DNA from 2 places in the Lentibacillus songyuanensis genome. Region 1 is predicted to be linked to the other one. Evidence: riboswitches for the same ligand, from Rfam matches in the RefSeq annotation. Region 1 holds a riboswitch; the other holds the start of a gene.

Evidence for each region. Region 1 has a riboswitch for S-adenosylmethionine ahead of metK (methionine adenosyltransferase). Riboswitches for the same ligand answer to the same signal wherever they lie in the genome.
Region 2: it holds a riboswitch for S-adenosylmethionine, as region 1 does, so the genes downstream of both, WMZ97_RS11020 (homocysteine S-methyltransferase family protein) here and metK (methionine adenosyltransferase) in region 1, are expected to answer to the same signal.

The regions. Positions count from the first base shown of each region.
Region 1 covers NZ_JBCLVH010000029.1:27,131-38,393, reverse strand. Annotated here, with positions in the region: gene WMZ97_RS19565 (tetraprenyl-beta-curcumene synthase family protein) at 1-375, opposite strand, end outside; gene WMZ97_RS19560 (gamma carbonic anhydrase) at 498-1,025, shown strand; gene WMZ97_RS19555 (C39 family peptidase) at 1,086-1,943, shown strand; gene asnB (asparagine synthase (glutamine-hydrolyzing)) at 1,987-3,894, opposite strand; gene metK (methionine adenosyltransferase) at 4,028-5,227, opposite strand; SAM riboswitch class I at 5,379-5,485, opposite strand; gene WMZ97_RS19540 (DUF3231 family protein) at 5,669-6,679, shown strand; gene pckA (phosphoenolpyruvate carboxykinase (ATP)) at 7,077-8,672, shown strand; gene WMZ97_RS19530 (ABC transporter substrate-binding protein) at 9,814-10,812, shown strand; gene WMZ97_RS19525 (ABC transporter ATP-binding protein) at 10,826-11,263, shown strand, end outside.
Region 2 covers NZ_JBCLVH010000009.1:95,397-102,386, forward strand. Annotated here, with positions in the region: gene WMZ97_RS10995 (methionine biosynthesis PLP-dependent protein) at 1-154, shown strand, start outside; gene WMZ97_RS11000 (aliphatic sulfonate ABC transporter substrate-binding protein) at 412-1,398, opposite strand; gene WMZ97_RS11005 (ABC transporter permease) at 1,421-2,182, opposite strand; gene WMZ97_RS11010 (ABC transporter ATP-binding protein) at 2,166-2,948, opposite strand; gene cysK (cysteine synthase A) at 3,177-4,091, shown strand; SAM riboswitch class I at 4,295-4,391, shown strand; gene WMZ97_RS11020 (homocysteine S-methyltransferase family protein) at 4,490-5,542, shown strand; partial or broken gene WMZ97_RS11025 (5-methyltetrahydropteroyltriglutamate--homocysteine S-methyltransferase) at 5,678-6,184, shown strand; gene WMZ97_RS11030 (hypothetical protein) at 6,960-6,990, shown strand, end outside.

The DNA.
Region 1 (11,263 bases):
ATAATAATTTTTCACCGCATTTCCCGGGGTCAATGCATCATACATCGCTTCATGCAGCAATCGGAAATCGGCAGGATCCATGGAGGTGCTGCGGTCACATAAATTATCCAAATAATCGCTAATGGTTTGATAGGCAACGATAAAGCGAACAGCTTGCTGCCAATTGTCGCCAGCCAGTAATGCATACACTCCCCCACCCTGACAATGAAACCGTTTGGATTGAATGCTTGCCAGTGCCTGCGTGCGCAACTCTTGATTGGGAATTTGTTCCGCCCGTTTTGTCCAATAGGCTAATTCCCGTTTAACCGCTGGGAATATTTTACGGTACACATGAATCATTAAAGTCGCCGCAGTATGTGGTACATGGTTTGCCAACTTTTCTCCCCCATTCCTGAAAGTCTCCACACCAGTTATCTGAAAAAATTTGCTATACTACCTATATCATCACACTTTTCCATTCAATTCAACTTTTTTCTATTCACAGGAGGCTTGTAAAATTGATTAGTCATTATAAGAACATAACCCCTAAGATTGACAAAACGGTATTTATTGCTAAAGATGCGACTATTATTGGCGATGTAACCATTGGTGAACAATCAAGTATTTGGTTCCATACCGTCATCCGCGGCGATATTGCTCCAACTAAGATTGGTAAGCGGGTCAGCATTCAAGACCTGTCCATGGTCCATCAGAGCCCTGGAAATCCCGCAATTGTTGAGGATGATGTGACGATTGGCCACCAGGTAACATTACACGGGGCCACCATCCGGAAAAATGCATTAATCGGCATGGGCTCGATTATTTTGGATGGTGCTGAGATTGGTGAACACGCATTCATTGGTGCCGGAAGCCTGGTCCCTCCAGGCAAAACCATTCCACCGTATTCATTAGCACTGGGAAGACCGGCGAAAGTAGTCCGGAAGCTGACGGAAAGTGATTATGCTGAAATGGAACGTGTCCGTAAATCGTATGTTGAAAAAGGGCAATCCTATAAAAGCAATCCAGATGTAAGCCTCAAATTTTAATTTTTTGCATATGATGCCGATAGTAGTAGTACAGTAACATAATAACAGGAGTGTCTATCCATGCACATTGCATTAACAATCGTTTCCTGCATGCTTGCCATCTATTTTATCGTCTGCAAGAGCAAGATTTCCAAGCGATGGATCCGACAGTCATTCATGTTGTACGGCGTCATATTTGCGGGCACCGCGCTGTTGATTGGCGGTATCTATATAAAGGAGAACAAACCGAACCTGATTGCTTCTGCCATGAATCTTTTTCCGAAAACCATGATCGAACCGGCCGCGGCCAAAACGTCCCAGGTCGAAGAATCGAAAAAGATAAAACAATCAGTTCACTTAAAAGCACCGCAAATCAATCAATTACCAGAATTGCCACGCGGGTGTGAAGTGACAAGCCTGTCGATGTTATTAAATTATCATGACATCAAGGTGGATAAAATGAAACTAGCTGATCAAATTCAGATGGATCCGACGCCATACAAGAAAACAGATAAGGGAATTTATTTTGGGGACCCAAATGATGGATTTGTAGGTGACATGTATTCTTTTACCGCACCTGGGCTAGGCGTGTACCATCAGCCAATTTCAGAGCTTGCAGGCGTTTATGCCGGGGAGCGGGTGCTGGATTTTACCGGGCAGGATTTTGATGAAATCATCCAGCAATTAAATCAGGAACGGCCCGTATTAGTGATTATTAATGCAACCTACAAAAAGTTATCCAAACAGCAATTTATGACTTGGCAAACGCCAAACGGTCCTGTCAAGGTAACGATGAGGGAGCATTCCGTACTGGTAACTGGTTATGATCAGGATTTTATCTATTTCAATGACCCATTAGACCGTCGTACAAAGGCACCAATAGATGATTTTAAAGCAGCGTGGGAGCAAATGGGAAAGCAGGCGATAACGATATGGTAACGTTAACGCCTGCTTTTTCGTTTGTGTTATTTCATTCGTCTTCCTATCTAACTGCAACGGGTTGCCCAGCAAGATCCGGTTTGCTTAATTCGTTCGTATCAAATTTGTTTTCCACAAAAATTTGATGCCACAGCATGAACATAAGCACCGTCCAGATCTTTCGGCTATAATCTCCCTTGCCTTGACAGTGAGCATCCAGTAAATTGAGCACATAATCCTTATGCAGCAAATGATCGGTTTGACTCTCATGGATCAACTGTTTCGCCCAACCATTTAGCTCTTTTTTTAACCAATGGCGAATAGGCACTGGGAAGCCAAGCTTTTTCCGATCGAGGACATGATCGGGAATAATCCCGCGTGATGCTTCACGCAAAATGCTCTTGGTTGTTCCATTGGCAATCTTCAAATTCACCGGGATTTCACTGGCAACACGAAAGACCTCTTTATCCAGGAATGGAACGCGCAACTCCAATGAATTGGCCATTGTCGTTCGATCCGCCTTCAGTAAAATATCTCCACGCATCCACGTATGAATATCGATGTATTGCATTTGATTGACCAATGGATCGTTTGCCACATTGTCAAATAGCTTTCCAGTAATTTGTTGATACGTCAAATGGTCATGATAGGTTTGAAGTAACTGCCGTTTCTCCACATCCTCAAACATTTTCGCATTTCCGATATACCGTTCGCGCAATGGTGTCGTACCGCGCTCCAAGAAGCTCTTGCCGCGCACGCCCTCAGGCAGTACATCCGCTACTCGAGCAAGCAGGTCTTTGGCAGGCTTCGGAATCGATTGAAACAGCTTCAGTGATTCCGGCTCCCGGTAAATATTGTAGCCCCCGAACAATTCATCCGACCCCTCACCAGAAAGGACAACCGTCACATGTTTTCGTGCTTCTCTTGCAACGAAATACAACGGTACACAGGCCGGATCGGCTAATGGATCATCCATATGCCACATGATTTTCGGCAATTTTTCCACATATTCCTCTGGGGAAATAGTGTAGGAGATATTTTCCACGTTTAATTTTTCCGCTGTTTCTTTGGCTACATCTACTTCGGAGAAACCTTCTCGCTCAAAGCCAACCGAGAATGTTTTAATGTTCGGGTTAAATTCTCTGGCCATCGCCACAATTATGGTGGAATCAATCCCGCCAGATAAAAACGACCCAACAGGTACATCACTGCGCATATGTACCTTAACGGAATCATACATGACATCCTGGATGCGCGTGATCCAATTCTGTTTGTCCATCAAGACAGGGTTAAATGTTGCCTGCCAATATTGTGTAAACGCGATCGGCTGCCCCGGCTTTTTAACAAAATAATGGCCAGGTTCCATCTTTTTAATTCCGGTTGTCATCGTATATGGTTCCGGAACAAATTGAAAACTTAAATAATGCTGTAATGATTCACTGTCCACTTTTTGGGTTTCTTCCATTACCGTGATGCTTTTCTTCTCTGATGCAAAAATCGCACCCTCTTCGGTTTCTTTGTAGAATAATGGTTTAATCCCAAACGGGTCGCGTGCGCCATATAATGTTTCATTTTCTTTATCCCATACCAGGATGGAGAACATGCCACGCAAATACTGAAACGCTTGTTCCTTATGCTTGACAAATAAAGCGGCAATCACTTCGGTATCGGATTCGGTTGCGAATGTGTACCCTTCCTGCAACAAATCTTGCCGCAGTTCCACATAATTATAAATTTCTCCATTAAACACCAGCCAGATTTTTTCATCATCATAGCTTAATGGCTGCTGTCCACTGTCTATGTCAATGATACTTAACCGTCGAAACCCAAAAGAAACATATTCATCATGAAAATAACCTTCATCATCCGGTCCCCGATGGGTGATAAGATTGTTTTGCTGTTCAAAAACATGTACGACCGATTCATCCGGCATACTTGGTTTGTTACGAATCATTCCGATAAATCCACACATGGCTTTAGCCTCACTCTCTTGCTTTCGTCATAATACCTTTTAGAGTATATCATAAATGGTGGAGTATTTCGATATAGGAAAGAGAACAAAATCACGCCCTCTCTTTTAGAAAGATGGGACGTGATTTTAAAAATTATTTCCCCGCCAATGCCTTCAATTCCTCCACCTTATCCGTTTTCTCCCACGGGAATAAAATATCAGTCCGGCCAAAATGTCCATATGCGGCCGTATTTTTGAAGATTGGCCGTTGCAGGTCGAGCATGCGTACAATGCCTGCTGGACGTAGATCAAACAATTCACGAACAGCTGCAACGAGCTGCTCTTCACGAACCACCCCTGTATGGAAGGTATTAATCGCAATCGATACCGGTTCTGCAACACCGATAGCATAGGCAAGCTGAACCTCACATGTTTTTGCTAGGCCAGCTGCAACAATATTCTTTGCAACATAGCGTGCGGCATACGCTGCCGATCGATCCACTTTTGTAAAATCTTTACCGCTGAATGCACCCCCGCCATGGCGAGCATACCCGCCATACGTGTCAACAATAATCTTCCGTCCGGTCAGCCCGGCATCCCCTTGAGGTCCGCCAATGACAAATCGGCCAGTCGGATTAATAAAGTATTTCGTTGTTTCATCCAATAAATTTGCAGGAACCACCGGGCGGATTACATGTTCAATGATATCTTTTTCAATTTGATCGGACAAAATATCCTGGTGATGCTGCGTGGAAACGACAATCGTGTCCACCTTTACTGGATTATCGTCTGCATCATACTCTACCGTGACCTGGGTTTTCCCGTCTGGTCTTAGGTAATCAAGCGTGCCATCTTTACGGACATCAGCTAAGCGTTTTGCCATCTTATGGGCAAGTGCAATTGGCATTGGCATAAGTTCTTCGGTTTCGTCACAAGCAAATCCGAACATCAACCCTTGATCACCAGCACCAATTGCCGCAATTTCTTCATCCGACATTTTCCCTTGTCGTGCTTCCCATGCGGTGTCTACTCCCTCAGCAATATCGGGTGATTGTTCATCAATAGCAGTCAGTACCGCACAAGTTTCCGCGTCAAAACCGTATTTTGCCCGCGTATAGCCAATATCTTTAATCGTTTGTCTGACAATCGCCGGAATATCCACATAGGTACTAGTCGTAATCTCTCCGGAAACAAGTACCAATCCTGTCGTTACCGTGGTTTCACAGGCAACGCGTGCATTTGGATCGTTTGTTACAATTTCATCTAAAATCGCATCTGAAATCTGGTCACAAATTTTGTCCGGATGTCCTTCTGTCACCGATTCAGATGTAAATAAACGTCGATTTGCAGCCATAGGCCAAATCTCTCCCTTTACTAATGGTACGGAACTCATCATTATCAATTTTATGATACATGTTCAAATCCGTAAAAAGGATAAGTTGAACATCTCCTTAAAAACAAAAAAGCCTTTCCTGCATTATGAGGAAAGGTGTTGTGGCCTTTCGCTCTTATTGTTCAAGGAAATATCCTTGCATCAGATTAGCACCTTTTCACCTTCGTGATGGTTGCCGGGCTTCATCGGGCCTGTCCCTCCGCCTGCTCTGAATAAGAGAGTCCGTTCGCCATTTATCGTAACGAAAACGACATGGTATGTCAATGTTTTTACCCGGATGTCCTAGATATTATAAAGTGAAAAGTATATTCAGCAAGGAAATTGTAGCCCATTACCCGTAATAAATATCCCTTCATTAACAGACAATACCTATTATAAAATAAAAATGGAGGATCCACTTTAATGGAAACAGATAACAACATTAGATTAACAGCGGCTGAACTCTCAGAATTGTGGGGTTCATACCAAAATGATACCTTATCCATTTGTGTATTTCGTTATTTCTTATCACATGTTGAAGATACGCAAACTCGTCAATTAGTGCAGCACGCATTAGAATTATCACAATCCCATATTTCTAGACTTGTTCAACTATTTGAAAATGAGGGAAACGCAGTACCACAGGGCTTTACGGATGAAGATGTAAACGAAACTGCACCACGTCTTTTTTCAGATAGTTTTATGTTAATGCACATCCAACAAATGGGAATGATAGGCATGAATACGTACAGTGTTGCCGTATCGCTCTCTACTCGTCAAGATGTTCGAGCCTATTATTCCCAATGCCTTCAGGAAAGTGACGAATTGCATAAGATGGCAAATAAAATATTACTTTCAAAAGGCCTATATATTCGCCCCCCATATATTCCAACACAAGATAAGGTTACCTTTGTGGAGTCGAATGATTTTCTTCAAGGATGGTTTGGAAAGCGCAGACCCATACTTTCATTTGAAATTGCCAATCTATTCGCCAATATCCAGCGTAACGCTTTAGGTATTGCATTACTTATTGGCTTTAGCCAAGTCTCCAAGTCAAAAGAGATCACAAACTTTTTCATTCGTGGGAAGGAAATTGCCAGTAAACACGTTGAAATTTTCGGTTCTATTTTACGAGAGGATGATTTACCCATTCCTATGACATGGGACGCAGAAGTGACAAAGTCAACTGTACCACCTTTTTCAGACAAGTTAATGATGTTTATGACTGCTTCAATAATTGGAATTGGAATCGGGTATTACGGCACTAGCCTGGCATCCAGTTTACGAACAGATATTTCCACCCATTATGTGAGATTAACTGCAGAAATCGGAAAATATTCGCTTGATGGTGCAAAGCTATTAATTAAACATGGCTGGATGGAACAACCACCGATGCAAGTTGACCGCGATAAATTAGCAAAAAAGCAACAATAATGCATATGTGTAAATAGTTGAAGGACGGTGTTTTTTACCGTCTCCCCTCATTTTAACGTCTGAAAAAACCATCATATCTGTTTGCAATTACTTGATTGTATTCCACATTTGAGGGACAATCAATATGCTTGAAAAATTGAATGGTTCAGGAGTAGTACATAACATAACCACTTGAACTTATAAAAAGCTTAGAAATATACGCTGATTTCATGCTTAAATGTTTGGGATTATACCGTGTCACTGTAGGTATTTCCACCTTTTTCTTCTAGCCATTCAACTTTTTCAAGAAATTTAATATATTAGTATGGACTAATTATTTTAATGTGTTATACTATTAATCAGAATTAAGGAAAAGACATACAGTGAGTAAATAAAATGCATCAAAGGAAGGTGTCCTATGAAATCGATGGAACGATCCACACTAGCTGATGAATTATTGGCACAAGGAAATATCCAACACAACCTGTCCGTACCGCGCCTTGTTGAAAGAATTCTGGCCAGACGCGAAGGTATCTTGACTGAAACCGGTGCTGTAAGAGCAACAACCGGTAAATATACAGGACGTTCTCCTAAGGATAAATTTATTGTTAAAGATGACATTTGTGAAAAACTTATTGACTGGGGACTTGTGAACCAAGCGATTGATGAAGATAAATTTGAACGGTTATATGAAAAAGTTATTGTTCATTTGAAAGAACAAGACGAACTATATTCCTTTAAAGGATTTGCCGGAGCGGATAAGAAATATCGCTTACCTATTCAGGTCGTAACCGAGTACGCTTGGCATAATTTATTTACCAGACAGTTATTTATCACACCAACTGATGAAGAGCTTGCCTCTCACCTGGCAGAATTCACCGTTGTATCCGCTCCTAGCTATAAAGCTGATCCAGCGGTCGATGGCACAAATTCCGAGACATTTATTTTGGTATCATTTAAGCGACGCATCATTTTGATTGGTGGAACGGAGTATGCTGGAGAAATAAAAAAATCCATTTTTTCCGTCATGAATTATTTACTCCCGCAAAAGGATGTTCTATCGATGCATTGCTCAGCAAATGTTGGGCAAGAAGGTGATGTTGCCTTGTTCTTCGGGCTTTCCGGCACAGGAAAAACTACCCTGTCTGCCGATCCATATCGCCGATTAATTGGTGATGATGAGCATGGTTGGAGTTCAAATGGAGTTTTTAACATTGAAGGCGGATGTTATGCGAAATGTATTAACCTTTCCAAAGAGAAGGAACCACAAATTTATGATGCCATTCGGTTTGGTTCCGTTCTTGAAAATGTAATGGTTGATGCTGAATCCCGCATACCAGATTATGATAACACCATTTTAACCGAAAACACACGGGCAGCGTATCCGCTGGAAAACATTGATAATATCGTTACACCTAGTGTCGCTGGTCATCCCAATACGATTATTTTTTTAACCGCTGATGCTTCTGGTACTTTACCACCGATCAGCAAATTGACCAAGGAACAGGCCATGTATCATTTTCTTAGTGGCTATACGAGTAAACTTGCTGGTACGGAACGAGGTGTAACCGAACCACAAGCAACCTTCTCGGCATGCTTTGGCTCCCCTTTCTTGCCGTTAGCACCATCAACGTATGCCGAAATGCTTGGTGATAAAATCGATCAGTTCCAGTCAAATGTTTTCTTAATCAATACCGGTTGGACTGGCGGATCATACGGTGTGGGTAAACGGATGAAGCTGTCATACACCAGAGCCATGGTCCATTCTGCATTAGAAGGCGAACTAAATACAGTTGAAACCGTAAAAGATAACATTTTTGGTTTAGAAATGCCAATGCATGTTCCGGGCGTACCCGATGACGTTCTTGTTCCAAGAAATACGTGGGCTGATCCGGCTGCCTATGATAAAGCAGCTAAAGAACTTGCGATGAAGTTCCATCATAATTTCCGCAAATTCACGGAAGCAAGTGATGCAATTATTCAAGCAGGACCATTATATAAACCGGAAGACTAGTAGTACAAATGAATTGTTTCCTCATCCTACACGGATTTGTAATAGGCAAGGAAATGCTGTGGTATTGGTTAGGTACTGCAGTATAAAATCGAAAAGCAATTGATCAGCACTTGCTGATAGCCGTTCTCCATCAATGGAGGACGGTTTTTTTTGAGAGACAGAGCTCTGGATGAGGTGTTTATCGAGTGAGAATGAATACTTGCTTAAGCTGTTGTTTCTGATTAGTTATTAAACCGCTTATGAACGTTATATCTTCGTTAATTAAGGACGTTCCTAATAGATTGTTGCTTTTGTCAAGCAATGGGTTGATCTTCGCAGTTGATAGAAAATGCGACGTAGTGACAATTGTTTTTGATGACACTTTCTTTATAAACTGCGGGGTAAGAAGTTGTTGATTTCCAAATACGAGTGCTGGTACCGCCGTCCGGGTGAGGGGAGGGCGGATGCTTTCCGTGGGGCACGGCCTCAGCCCCCTTGCCCCTGCAACAGGGGTATGCCAACGTTGGGCGACAAGCCCGTTCTTAGCCGGCCTTCCTCGATAACCACGCTGCGGGGGCTTCGGACTTGTGCTGTCCCCACAGGAGTCACCGCCCTTCCCTCACCCGGACTAGTATGCTGCTTACTAAAAGATTATTGGCATTTATTCAGCTAAAGATTTCTGTTGTCACAAAACTATACCTGTAGGATAATACACGCATAATATGCCAACAGTTGAATGCAGCGTCTTTCCCCCGGAATTGTACTGTTAGACCTTCAGACATTTTGTTGTTCTTAGCAATAATCAACTATCCTTCGATCCAATGCCCCACTTATTATATAGTTAAGAGATGGGCGCATATAATTATAGGTAGCGCCAACCCTAGCGAAGGAAAAACACGGAGACTCCTGCGGGAGGAATGGCATAGGTGAGACCCCGGAGTGCGTCAGCACGAGGAGGCTCACCAGCCACCCGCGGAAAGCGTAGTGTTTTTCCGCAGCGATCGCCAGAGCACCGAACATAACTTCAAGTTACGTCGCAGATTATGTAAATAGTGACTACTCACCTTTCAATGTTTTTCTTATCCCCTAGGCATTCACACATTTTCCTCAAAAACATACACTATTTTGAAATACCCCATTTAAACTGGAAAGGACGATACGGATGAAAAAAATGGTTTACTGTATGCTTCTTTCATGTATCCTAATTGTTCTTGTTTCAGCATGTAGTTCCAATGCGAAAAACGAACAGACATCCATCAAATTAGGTGAGGTTACTAGATCAATATTTTATGCCCCGCAATATGTGGCGATTGAAAAGGGTTTTTTTGCGGATGAAGGATTGGATGTTGATCTGCAAACAACTTGGGGCGGAGATAAAACGATGACCGCACTATTATCCGATGGAATCGATGTCGCCCTTGTCGGCTCGGAAACATCCATATACGTCTATGGTCAAGACTCAAAAGATTATGCGGTAAATTTTGCACAATTGACCCAAACGGATGGAACATTTTTAGTCGCCAAAGGGGAACATCCCGATTTTTCCTGGGATGAATTACGCGATAGCACCTTTTTAGGCCAACGTAAAGGCGGTATGCCGCAAATGGTTGGGGAATACGTGTTAAAACAGCATGATATTGATCCACATGGTGATTTAAATTTACTGCAAAATGTAGAATTCGCTAACATACCTGGAGCTTTTGTATCAGGAGATGCAGAATATGTGCAATTATTTGAACCAACAGCAAGTATTTTTGAAAAAGAAGGAAAAGGTCATATCATCGGCTCGTTTGGCGAGGAATCTGGAAATGTTCCATATACCGTATTCATGGCCAAGGAAAGCTTCTTAAAGGACGATGATGAAACTACGCAACGCTTTACCAATGCCATCTACAAGGCACAGCAATGGGTGGAGGATCACAATCCAGAGGACGTTGCTAAAGTGATTGAACCATATTTTGAGGACACAGATTTGGAAATGATCGCTTCATCCGTTGAACGATATAAAAACCAGGGCTCCTATGCCACCGACCCCATGTTAGAAGAAGATGCATGGAATAATTTAAAAGACATTATGAATGAAGCAGGGGAACTTCCGGATGACGTCCCTTATGAGGAACTAGTGGATAATTCGTTTGCAAAGGATGCGATTGGTAAGTAAGGAGGGAATAGTCGTGTCATTTCTTACGCTGGAACATGTCTCACATCTTTATTTTTCAAAGAAAAGCTACACGAAAGCACTGGATGATATTTCGTTTTCCATGAAGGAGGGTGAATTTGTTGCACTCCTCGGCCCTAGTGGCTGTGGAAAATCAACCCTCTTATCAATTATTTCCGGCATTATTAAGCAAACGGCTGGGGATGTATTATTAGAGGGTAAGCCACTGCGTGAATCGTCAATGGCCATTGGTTATATGCTGCAACAGGATTACTTATTTCCATGGAAAACAATTATTGAAAACGTCTTAATTGGACCGAAGATTCGTCATGATAAAACGAATGAAACAACAAAAAAAGCTCTGGAACTATTAGATGAAGTTGGCTTAACGGATGTCGCTGAGTCCTATCCAAGTTCCCTGTCTGGCGGGATGCGTCAACGCGTTGCTCTCGTT
Region 2 (6,990 bases), on a different contig from region 1:
CCAGACCCATGCCGACATTCCGGTTGCGGAACGTGTAAGGCGCGGTGTCGATGATCGGTTATTGCGGTTTTCCGTTGGTATTGAACAGGCCCATGATTTAAAACAGGATTTAAAACAGGCATTATCCGTATTGGCCAAAGAATCACGACTATAAACTATTAGACGAGGACCGGGTAAAGAGCGCCCGGCCGTTTGTGTTGAGTGACCGAACGAGGGGGTTTTTTCCCTCGTTCGGTAGCCCTAATGCGTATGGAGTATATACGCAAAGATAATTTACCCCGTGTTGAGTTATTCCTAATAATGGGAATTTCAATATTATTTAAGACCCCATCATAACAGGACAACGGGATAGACCCAAATTCGATACTAAAAAGCCAGCCTTTATGAATGAAATTAAAGACTGGCTTTTGGTTATTCAATAAAACGCTTGTCAACAAACGTACTAAAATCGGGTTTTTCTTTAAGAAATTGTAAATCAAAAGAAGAGTTACCAAATTTTTGAATCGTATCTACATCCACATCATAGACGAAATGTGTGCGTTTCCAGGCATTTTCCATGACATCACGCTCCATTTTCTGTCCAGTAATATCATCAATACTTTGAATAGTTATATCAATGGATTCATCCGTGTGTTCGTTAATATAGTCAATCGATTCTATATGGGCATCGACCATTTTTTGCACCAATTCCGGATTATCTTTTGCAAACTCGGAACTTGTCACGAATACAGCTGCTGGTAATTTTTCACCGAAAGAAACTTCGTCGGAATCAAGCAGAACGTTTGCCCCTTCCTTCAATTCTAACACGGATCCCCACGGTTCTGGAGCAGCTGCTATATCAACTTCTCCTTTTTCAAACATCGCTGGATATAAGGCCGGTTTGCCTGTGACGTGTTTCATCTGACCTCCTATCCGATTAGAGGTCACACTCAATTCTTTCATATAAGTTTCATACTGCACATCATGTGTACAGCCAATGCCCGGCGTTATATACGTGTTGTTTTTAACATCATCTACTGTCTTGATGCCGCTGTCTTTGCGGGCAACAATGACCGTACCACCTGTGGATGAGCCTGCCACCACTTCAACATCTACACCAGAAATATAATTATTCATTGCTGGTCCTGGGCCAACTAGCCCACCTTGAATTTCCCCTGTTGCTAATGCTGTCATAAAGTCCGATCCATCCGGAAATGTCTGATACTCCACTTCTATATCGTCACCTAAATGCTGTTCATACATCTGTTTTTCTATCGCAACCATTGCCGGTGCATGATTTAAATTTGGAAAATAGCCAATAATCACCTTTTGCTTCTCACCAGATGCCGATGAATTCCCGCCACATGCACTTAACAATAAAAATGCCCCAATTACGAAAATAGTAACTACCTTCTTCACAAAAAACCCTCCTCCTTGTTTGTTATGCTGCTTCTTCCAATCCCCACCGCCGTAATACTTTATTTTCAATCCGCTGAAAAACAAGCTGATCTACCACGGAGCCAATAACCCCGATGATCACGATAATACCAATGACAAGACTCATATTATTAAAATCGGATGCATAGGAAAGCGTATATCCTAATCCCGGTCCAGTACTTAACAATTCAGCAGCCATTAATGCACGCCAGCTAAAAGCCCACGCTAAACGTACGCCTGTTACTGCATGCGGAATCGATGCCGGTACCACAACATGGAAAAACAGATCCACCCCGGATGATCCCATGGTTCGAGCTGCTTGTAAGTAAATTGGCGGCACGTTTTTTACACCTGTTCGCATGTTCATTGTCATCACAAAGGTTCCCCCAATAATGACAACAAAAATAATCGACGTTTCACCTAAACCAAACCAAATAATTGCCAGTGGCACCCAGACAATACTTGGTACACTTTGTAATGCCAGAATCATAGTACCCAGTGTTTCATCCGCTGTTTTTATACTAGCAAGAAAGAATCCAAGTCCGGTGCCGACCAGAATCGAGATGATCAAGCCGATGATGAGATGACGAAAACTGGCCATCAAATCATAAACAAGTGTCATATCCTTAAAGCCTGAATAAATGGCTTCAAAAACAGAAAGCGGGCTCGGTATCATCGATTCAGGCCAAATGTGAAGGAGAACAATTCCTTGCCAAATAACAAGCAGTAACACAAAAAAGATGAGGCGTTTAATGGCTACCCGCATAGTCAAGCTCCTCCTTCATTACCTGGTCAATTTCTGTTTTTAAAATCGCCATGATCTTTTCTTCCCATTTTGCCATATCCTCCTGTTGTCTAGGACGATCAAGTCCTATGGCGAAGTCCTGGATAATCCGTCCCGGCCGAGCTCCCATAACCAGCACCCGGTCAGACAACTTAATCGCCTCGCGGATACTGTGTGTGACAAATATCACCGTTTTTTTCGTTTCCAGCCAGATTTTTTCAACCTCATCCTGTAAGACACTTCTTGTTTGCTCATCCAACGCGGCAAATGGTTCATCCATTAATAACACCTGCGAATTCATAGCCAGCACCCTGGCAATCGCCACCCGCTGCTGCATCCCGCCAGATAACTCATGAGGGTAGTGATTAGGAAAGTTACTGAGCTGTACCATCCGCAAATATTGATTTGCTGTATGCACCTGCTCTGTTTTGCTCATTTTCTTCCGCAGTGGAAACATGACATTTTCTTTGACACTCATCCATGGGAATAATGCTGCTTCCTGAAAAACCACCCCCCGATTCGGATGAGCTCCATCAATTATTTCGCCATCTAAGAAAATCGCTCCGGATGTTGGGTTTTGCAGCCCGGCAATCATAGATAACAATGTTGACTTTCCACATCCCGATGGACCCAATATCGAAACAAACTCTCCTTTCTTTATGGTTAGCTGAATATTATCCAGCACCTGTAACGGGTGTTCTTGCTTATTCGGAAACTGCTTAGATACAGCATCGATCGTCAACTCCATCGTATTTCACCTCGATTAAAGTAAATAATTCTCATAAATTTAGTATGAATTAAAATGATTGTAGCATGCTTTGGGTATTTTTCCAATAGATTTTTGCCTATATTTTGTGAAAGCAAATAAAATGCTGTGCATTTTCATTTGAAATTGGTATGATTAATTATATAGTAAACCACTAGGAATTCATGTTTTTGATAAAAATTCATGAGCAAATAAGGAGCGTGAGTTAGAATGACCATTGCGCAAAACATAACGGAACTCATCGGGGAAACACCTGTGGTCAAATTAAATAGGCTGGTTCCCAAGGGGGCTGCTGCTGTTTATGTAAAGCTTGAATTGTTTAATCCGAGTAAAAGTGTCAAGGACCGTGCCGCTTACAATATGATTAAAATGGCTGAAGAAAAAGGGATACTGAAGCCTGGGGCAACCATTATCGAGCCGACCAGTGGCAATACCGGAATCGGGCTGGCCATGAATGCCGCCGCAAAGGGGTATAACGCTATCATGGTAATGCCCGATAACAGCACGGCAGAGCGTAAAAATATCTTAAAGGCTTATGGGGCAAAGGTTGTTCTCACCCCTAGCGAGGAGAAGATGCCTGGTTGTATTAAAAAAGCTTTGGAATTGCAAAAAAAAATTCCCGGCAGTTTTATCCCGCAGCAATTTGAGAACGAAGCGAACCCGGATATCCACCGAACAACAACTGCACTCGAGATTTATGAACAAATGAATGGAGAGCTTGATGCTTTTGTCTGTACGGCTGGAACCGGAGGAACGATTACGGGAACCGGTGAAGTGTTAAAAGACAAAATCCCAGGCTTAGCGATTACAGTAGCTGAACCTAAAGGATCACCCGTGCTTTCTGGTGGAAAACCTGGACCGCACAAGCTGGTTGGCACAAGTCCTGGATTTGTACCGCAAATCTTAAATACCTCCATTTATGACGAAATTATGCAAATCGAGGATGAAGATGCGATTCAAATGTTCCGGCAGCTGCCACAGCAGGAGGGCATCTTTATCGGCCTTTCCGGGGCAGCAGCTGTTTATGCCGCCATTGAAGTAGCTAAACGAACCGGCCCTGGCAAAAAAGTGCTATCCATGGCTCCAGACAGCGGCGAGCGGTACCTGAGTATGGATCTTATTTAAAAAAGAGTGTGGAAGTTTGATTGAGCGTTCTTCCGGTTTGGCTGGAGTAGCGCACGGGTTCCGCACGTTGAGAGATACGGGGAACAGGTCATGTCCCGGCAACGCGGAACATTGTACCTGTTCCCCGTATCTCAAAATTCATGCTTGACATTTTCCTGCTTTGCCCGTATAGTAGGCTCTAATAATTAAATAAATTGAATTTTTTCTTATCCAGAGAGGTGGAGGGACTGGCCCTTGGAAGCCTCAGCAACAGACATGTGTACTGTGCTAATTCCAGAAGCGTTATGCTGAAGATAAGAAGAGCTGAAGCTGTTGGTATCAGGCTCTCTTCTTATTTATAAGTGGAGAGCTTTTTATTTTACCAAATATATAACCAAGTATTAAGGGAGGAAAACATCATGTCAAAGCGCAGTTTGGAACAACGTTTGGAAGAAGGTACGGTTATTGCCGGAGAAGGGTATCTATTTGAATTGGAACGCAGGGGGTATTTACAAGCGGGTTCATTCGTACCGGAAGTTGCACTGGATAATCCGGAAGCACTTAAACAGGCATACCGGGACTATATGAATGCGGGCTCTGACGTTGTATTGGCATTTACATACAATGCGCACCGAGAGAAAATGCGCATCATTGGCAAGGAGAATCTGTTAGAACCGTTAAACCGTAACGCCATTCAACTAGCGAAAGAAGTTGCCAAAGAGCACCCGGTTGAAGAAGCTCTTGTAGCCGGGAACATCTCCAATACAAATATATTTGACCCGCAGGATCCAGCATCAAAGGAACAGGTCCGAAGCATGTTTGCCGAAATGGTGTCATGGTGCAAACAAGAAGATGTCGATTTCATTAATGGAGAAACTTTTTACTATTACGAAGAAGCGTTAATTGCCTTAGAGGAGATTACCAAACAAGGATTGCCAGCCGTCATCACTTTTGGACTGATGGGTGAAAATATTTTACGGGATGGCTACACGGTTGAAGAAGCCTGCAAACTTCTTTCTGAAAAAGGAGCACTCGTTGTTGGCATGAACTGCTTCCGTGGACCGGATACCATGCAGCCGTACCTTGCCAGTATCCGCAATCATGTCGAAGGATATGTTGGAGGGTTGCCAATTCCATATCGGACCAGTGAAGACCATCCAACGTTCTTTAACTTACCCGATGGCGGATGCAGCTGTCACTTGCCATTGGAAACAACATTCCCAACTGCGCTTGACCCGCTCTATCACAACCGGTATGAGCTTGCAGCATGGGCAAAGGAAGCAAAAGACATTGGTTTAAATTATATCGGTTTATGCTGCGGGGCGTCTCCCGCTATGTTACGTGCAGTGGCGGAAGCGGTTGGTTTAGAAACTGTTAATTCCAAATATTCCCCTAACATGGAAAAGCACTTTTTATTTGGAGAAGATAAGACGTTGAAAAAGCATAACTTGGACTATCGATTGAAGGCTTAAGTTTATGTAAACAAGGCGATTCATATCATGTATTATACGCAATACATGATATGAAATCGCCAATCCATCCAGAATAATACAAAAGAAAGAAAGATTTTATTGAATTTAACGAAATTGTCGGTGGTCGTGCGGTTGCCAAACCTTCCGTATAGTAACAGTGAATTCAGCAGACAAGAACTAATTGATATCGCATTAAAGGTTGTCAATGAAGCTTTGGCCAAACAAACCAGAAGACTTGGTTGTAACCACACATTTATGCCGGGGAAATTTTCAATCTAATTGGGCATTTGAAGGCAGTTACGCCCAAATCGCACCAACCCATTTGCTAAGGAAAACGTAGATGGCTTTTTCCTGGAGTACGATGACGATCGTTCAGGCTATTTTAAACCGCTGGAATATATCCCAAAAAATGATCCGCGGGTGGTACTGAGAATTTTAACTTCTAAAAGTGGGGAGCTTGAGGTTAAAGAGGCACTCAAGGCATGGATTCAAGAAGCTTCTCAGTATGTTCCGCTCGAACAACTATGCTTAAGTACTCAATGCGGTTTTTCATCAACACACCATGGGAATAAACTAACCGAAGATGAACAGTGGAACAAGTTAGCATTCGTTGTTGAATTAGCAAAGGAAATTTGGGTGTAAAGTTTAAAGGGTCAATCTCTCGTATTACACGAGTGATTGACCCTAATTATTTCCAAACACACTGGGATAGACGAATAAAAATTACTATTTTAAACCGGAGTAATGCAGGAAATAGCGACTTTCAATTTTTAGTTATAACATTTAACGGTGGTCTTATCTGCTTTACGGACAGTTGTGCCGTTTATCGGCGGCTTTACCACTTTTATCAGCGGTTTTGTGGCTTATCGCGACTCGCTTTCCAGCCAGTAGCCCAGCAATCAAGTGGTCAGCCCCCACCGCTTTAACGCGTTAATGCAGTGGGGATTGACCCCATAACACTCGGATAATCCGGCTCTCTCACGTTCTGTTATTGATGAATTGGAATTTCCTTATGACCCCCATCTCTAACAGGAGGGGGGGATAAAGTAATGATAAAACACAAAATGCGAAAAAAATTGAGTACTGAAATGAAAATAATTGAATTTTGCTAGCATCTCTATTTTTTTTCATATACTTTTATTGCAATATATGAAATTATGGAAGCAATGAACATAACAATTCCAATTACAAGAGTAAAATTTACTACAGAGAATATTGAGGAATCATTACTTTGATAATTAAGATAGGATACTATTGTTAACAATGTAGCGATTAATACATTTCCGATTAAATATCTTTTAAACGATTTTATCGAAGGCTTCATAATTTTCATCCTTTCAAATTATTAGACTCTTTTATCATACTATGTTATCGTTTACTTATAAGGTCAAAAGACTAAAATACTAGGAGGCTAATTGTGAAAAGAAAGATTATCGTGTCGATCTTGT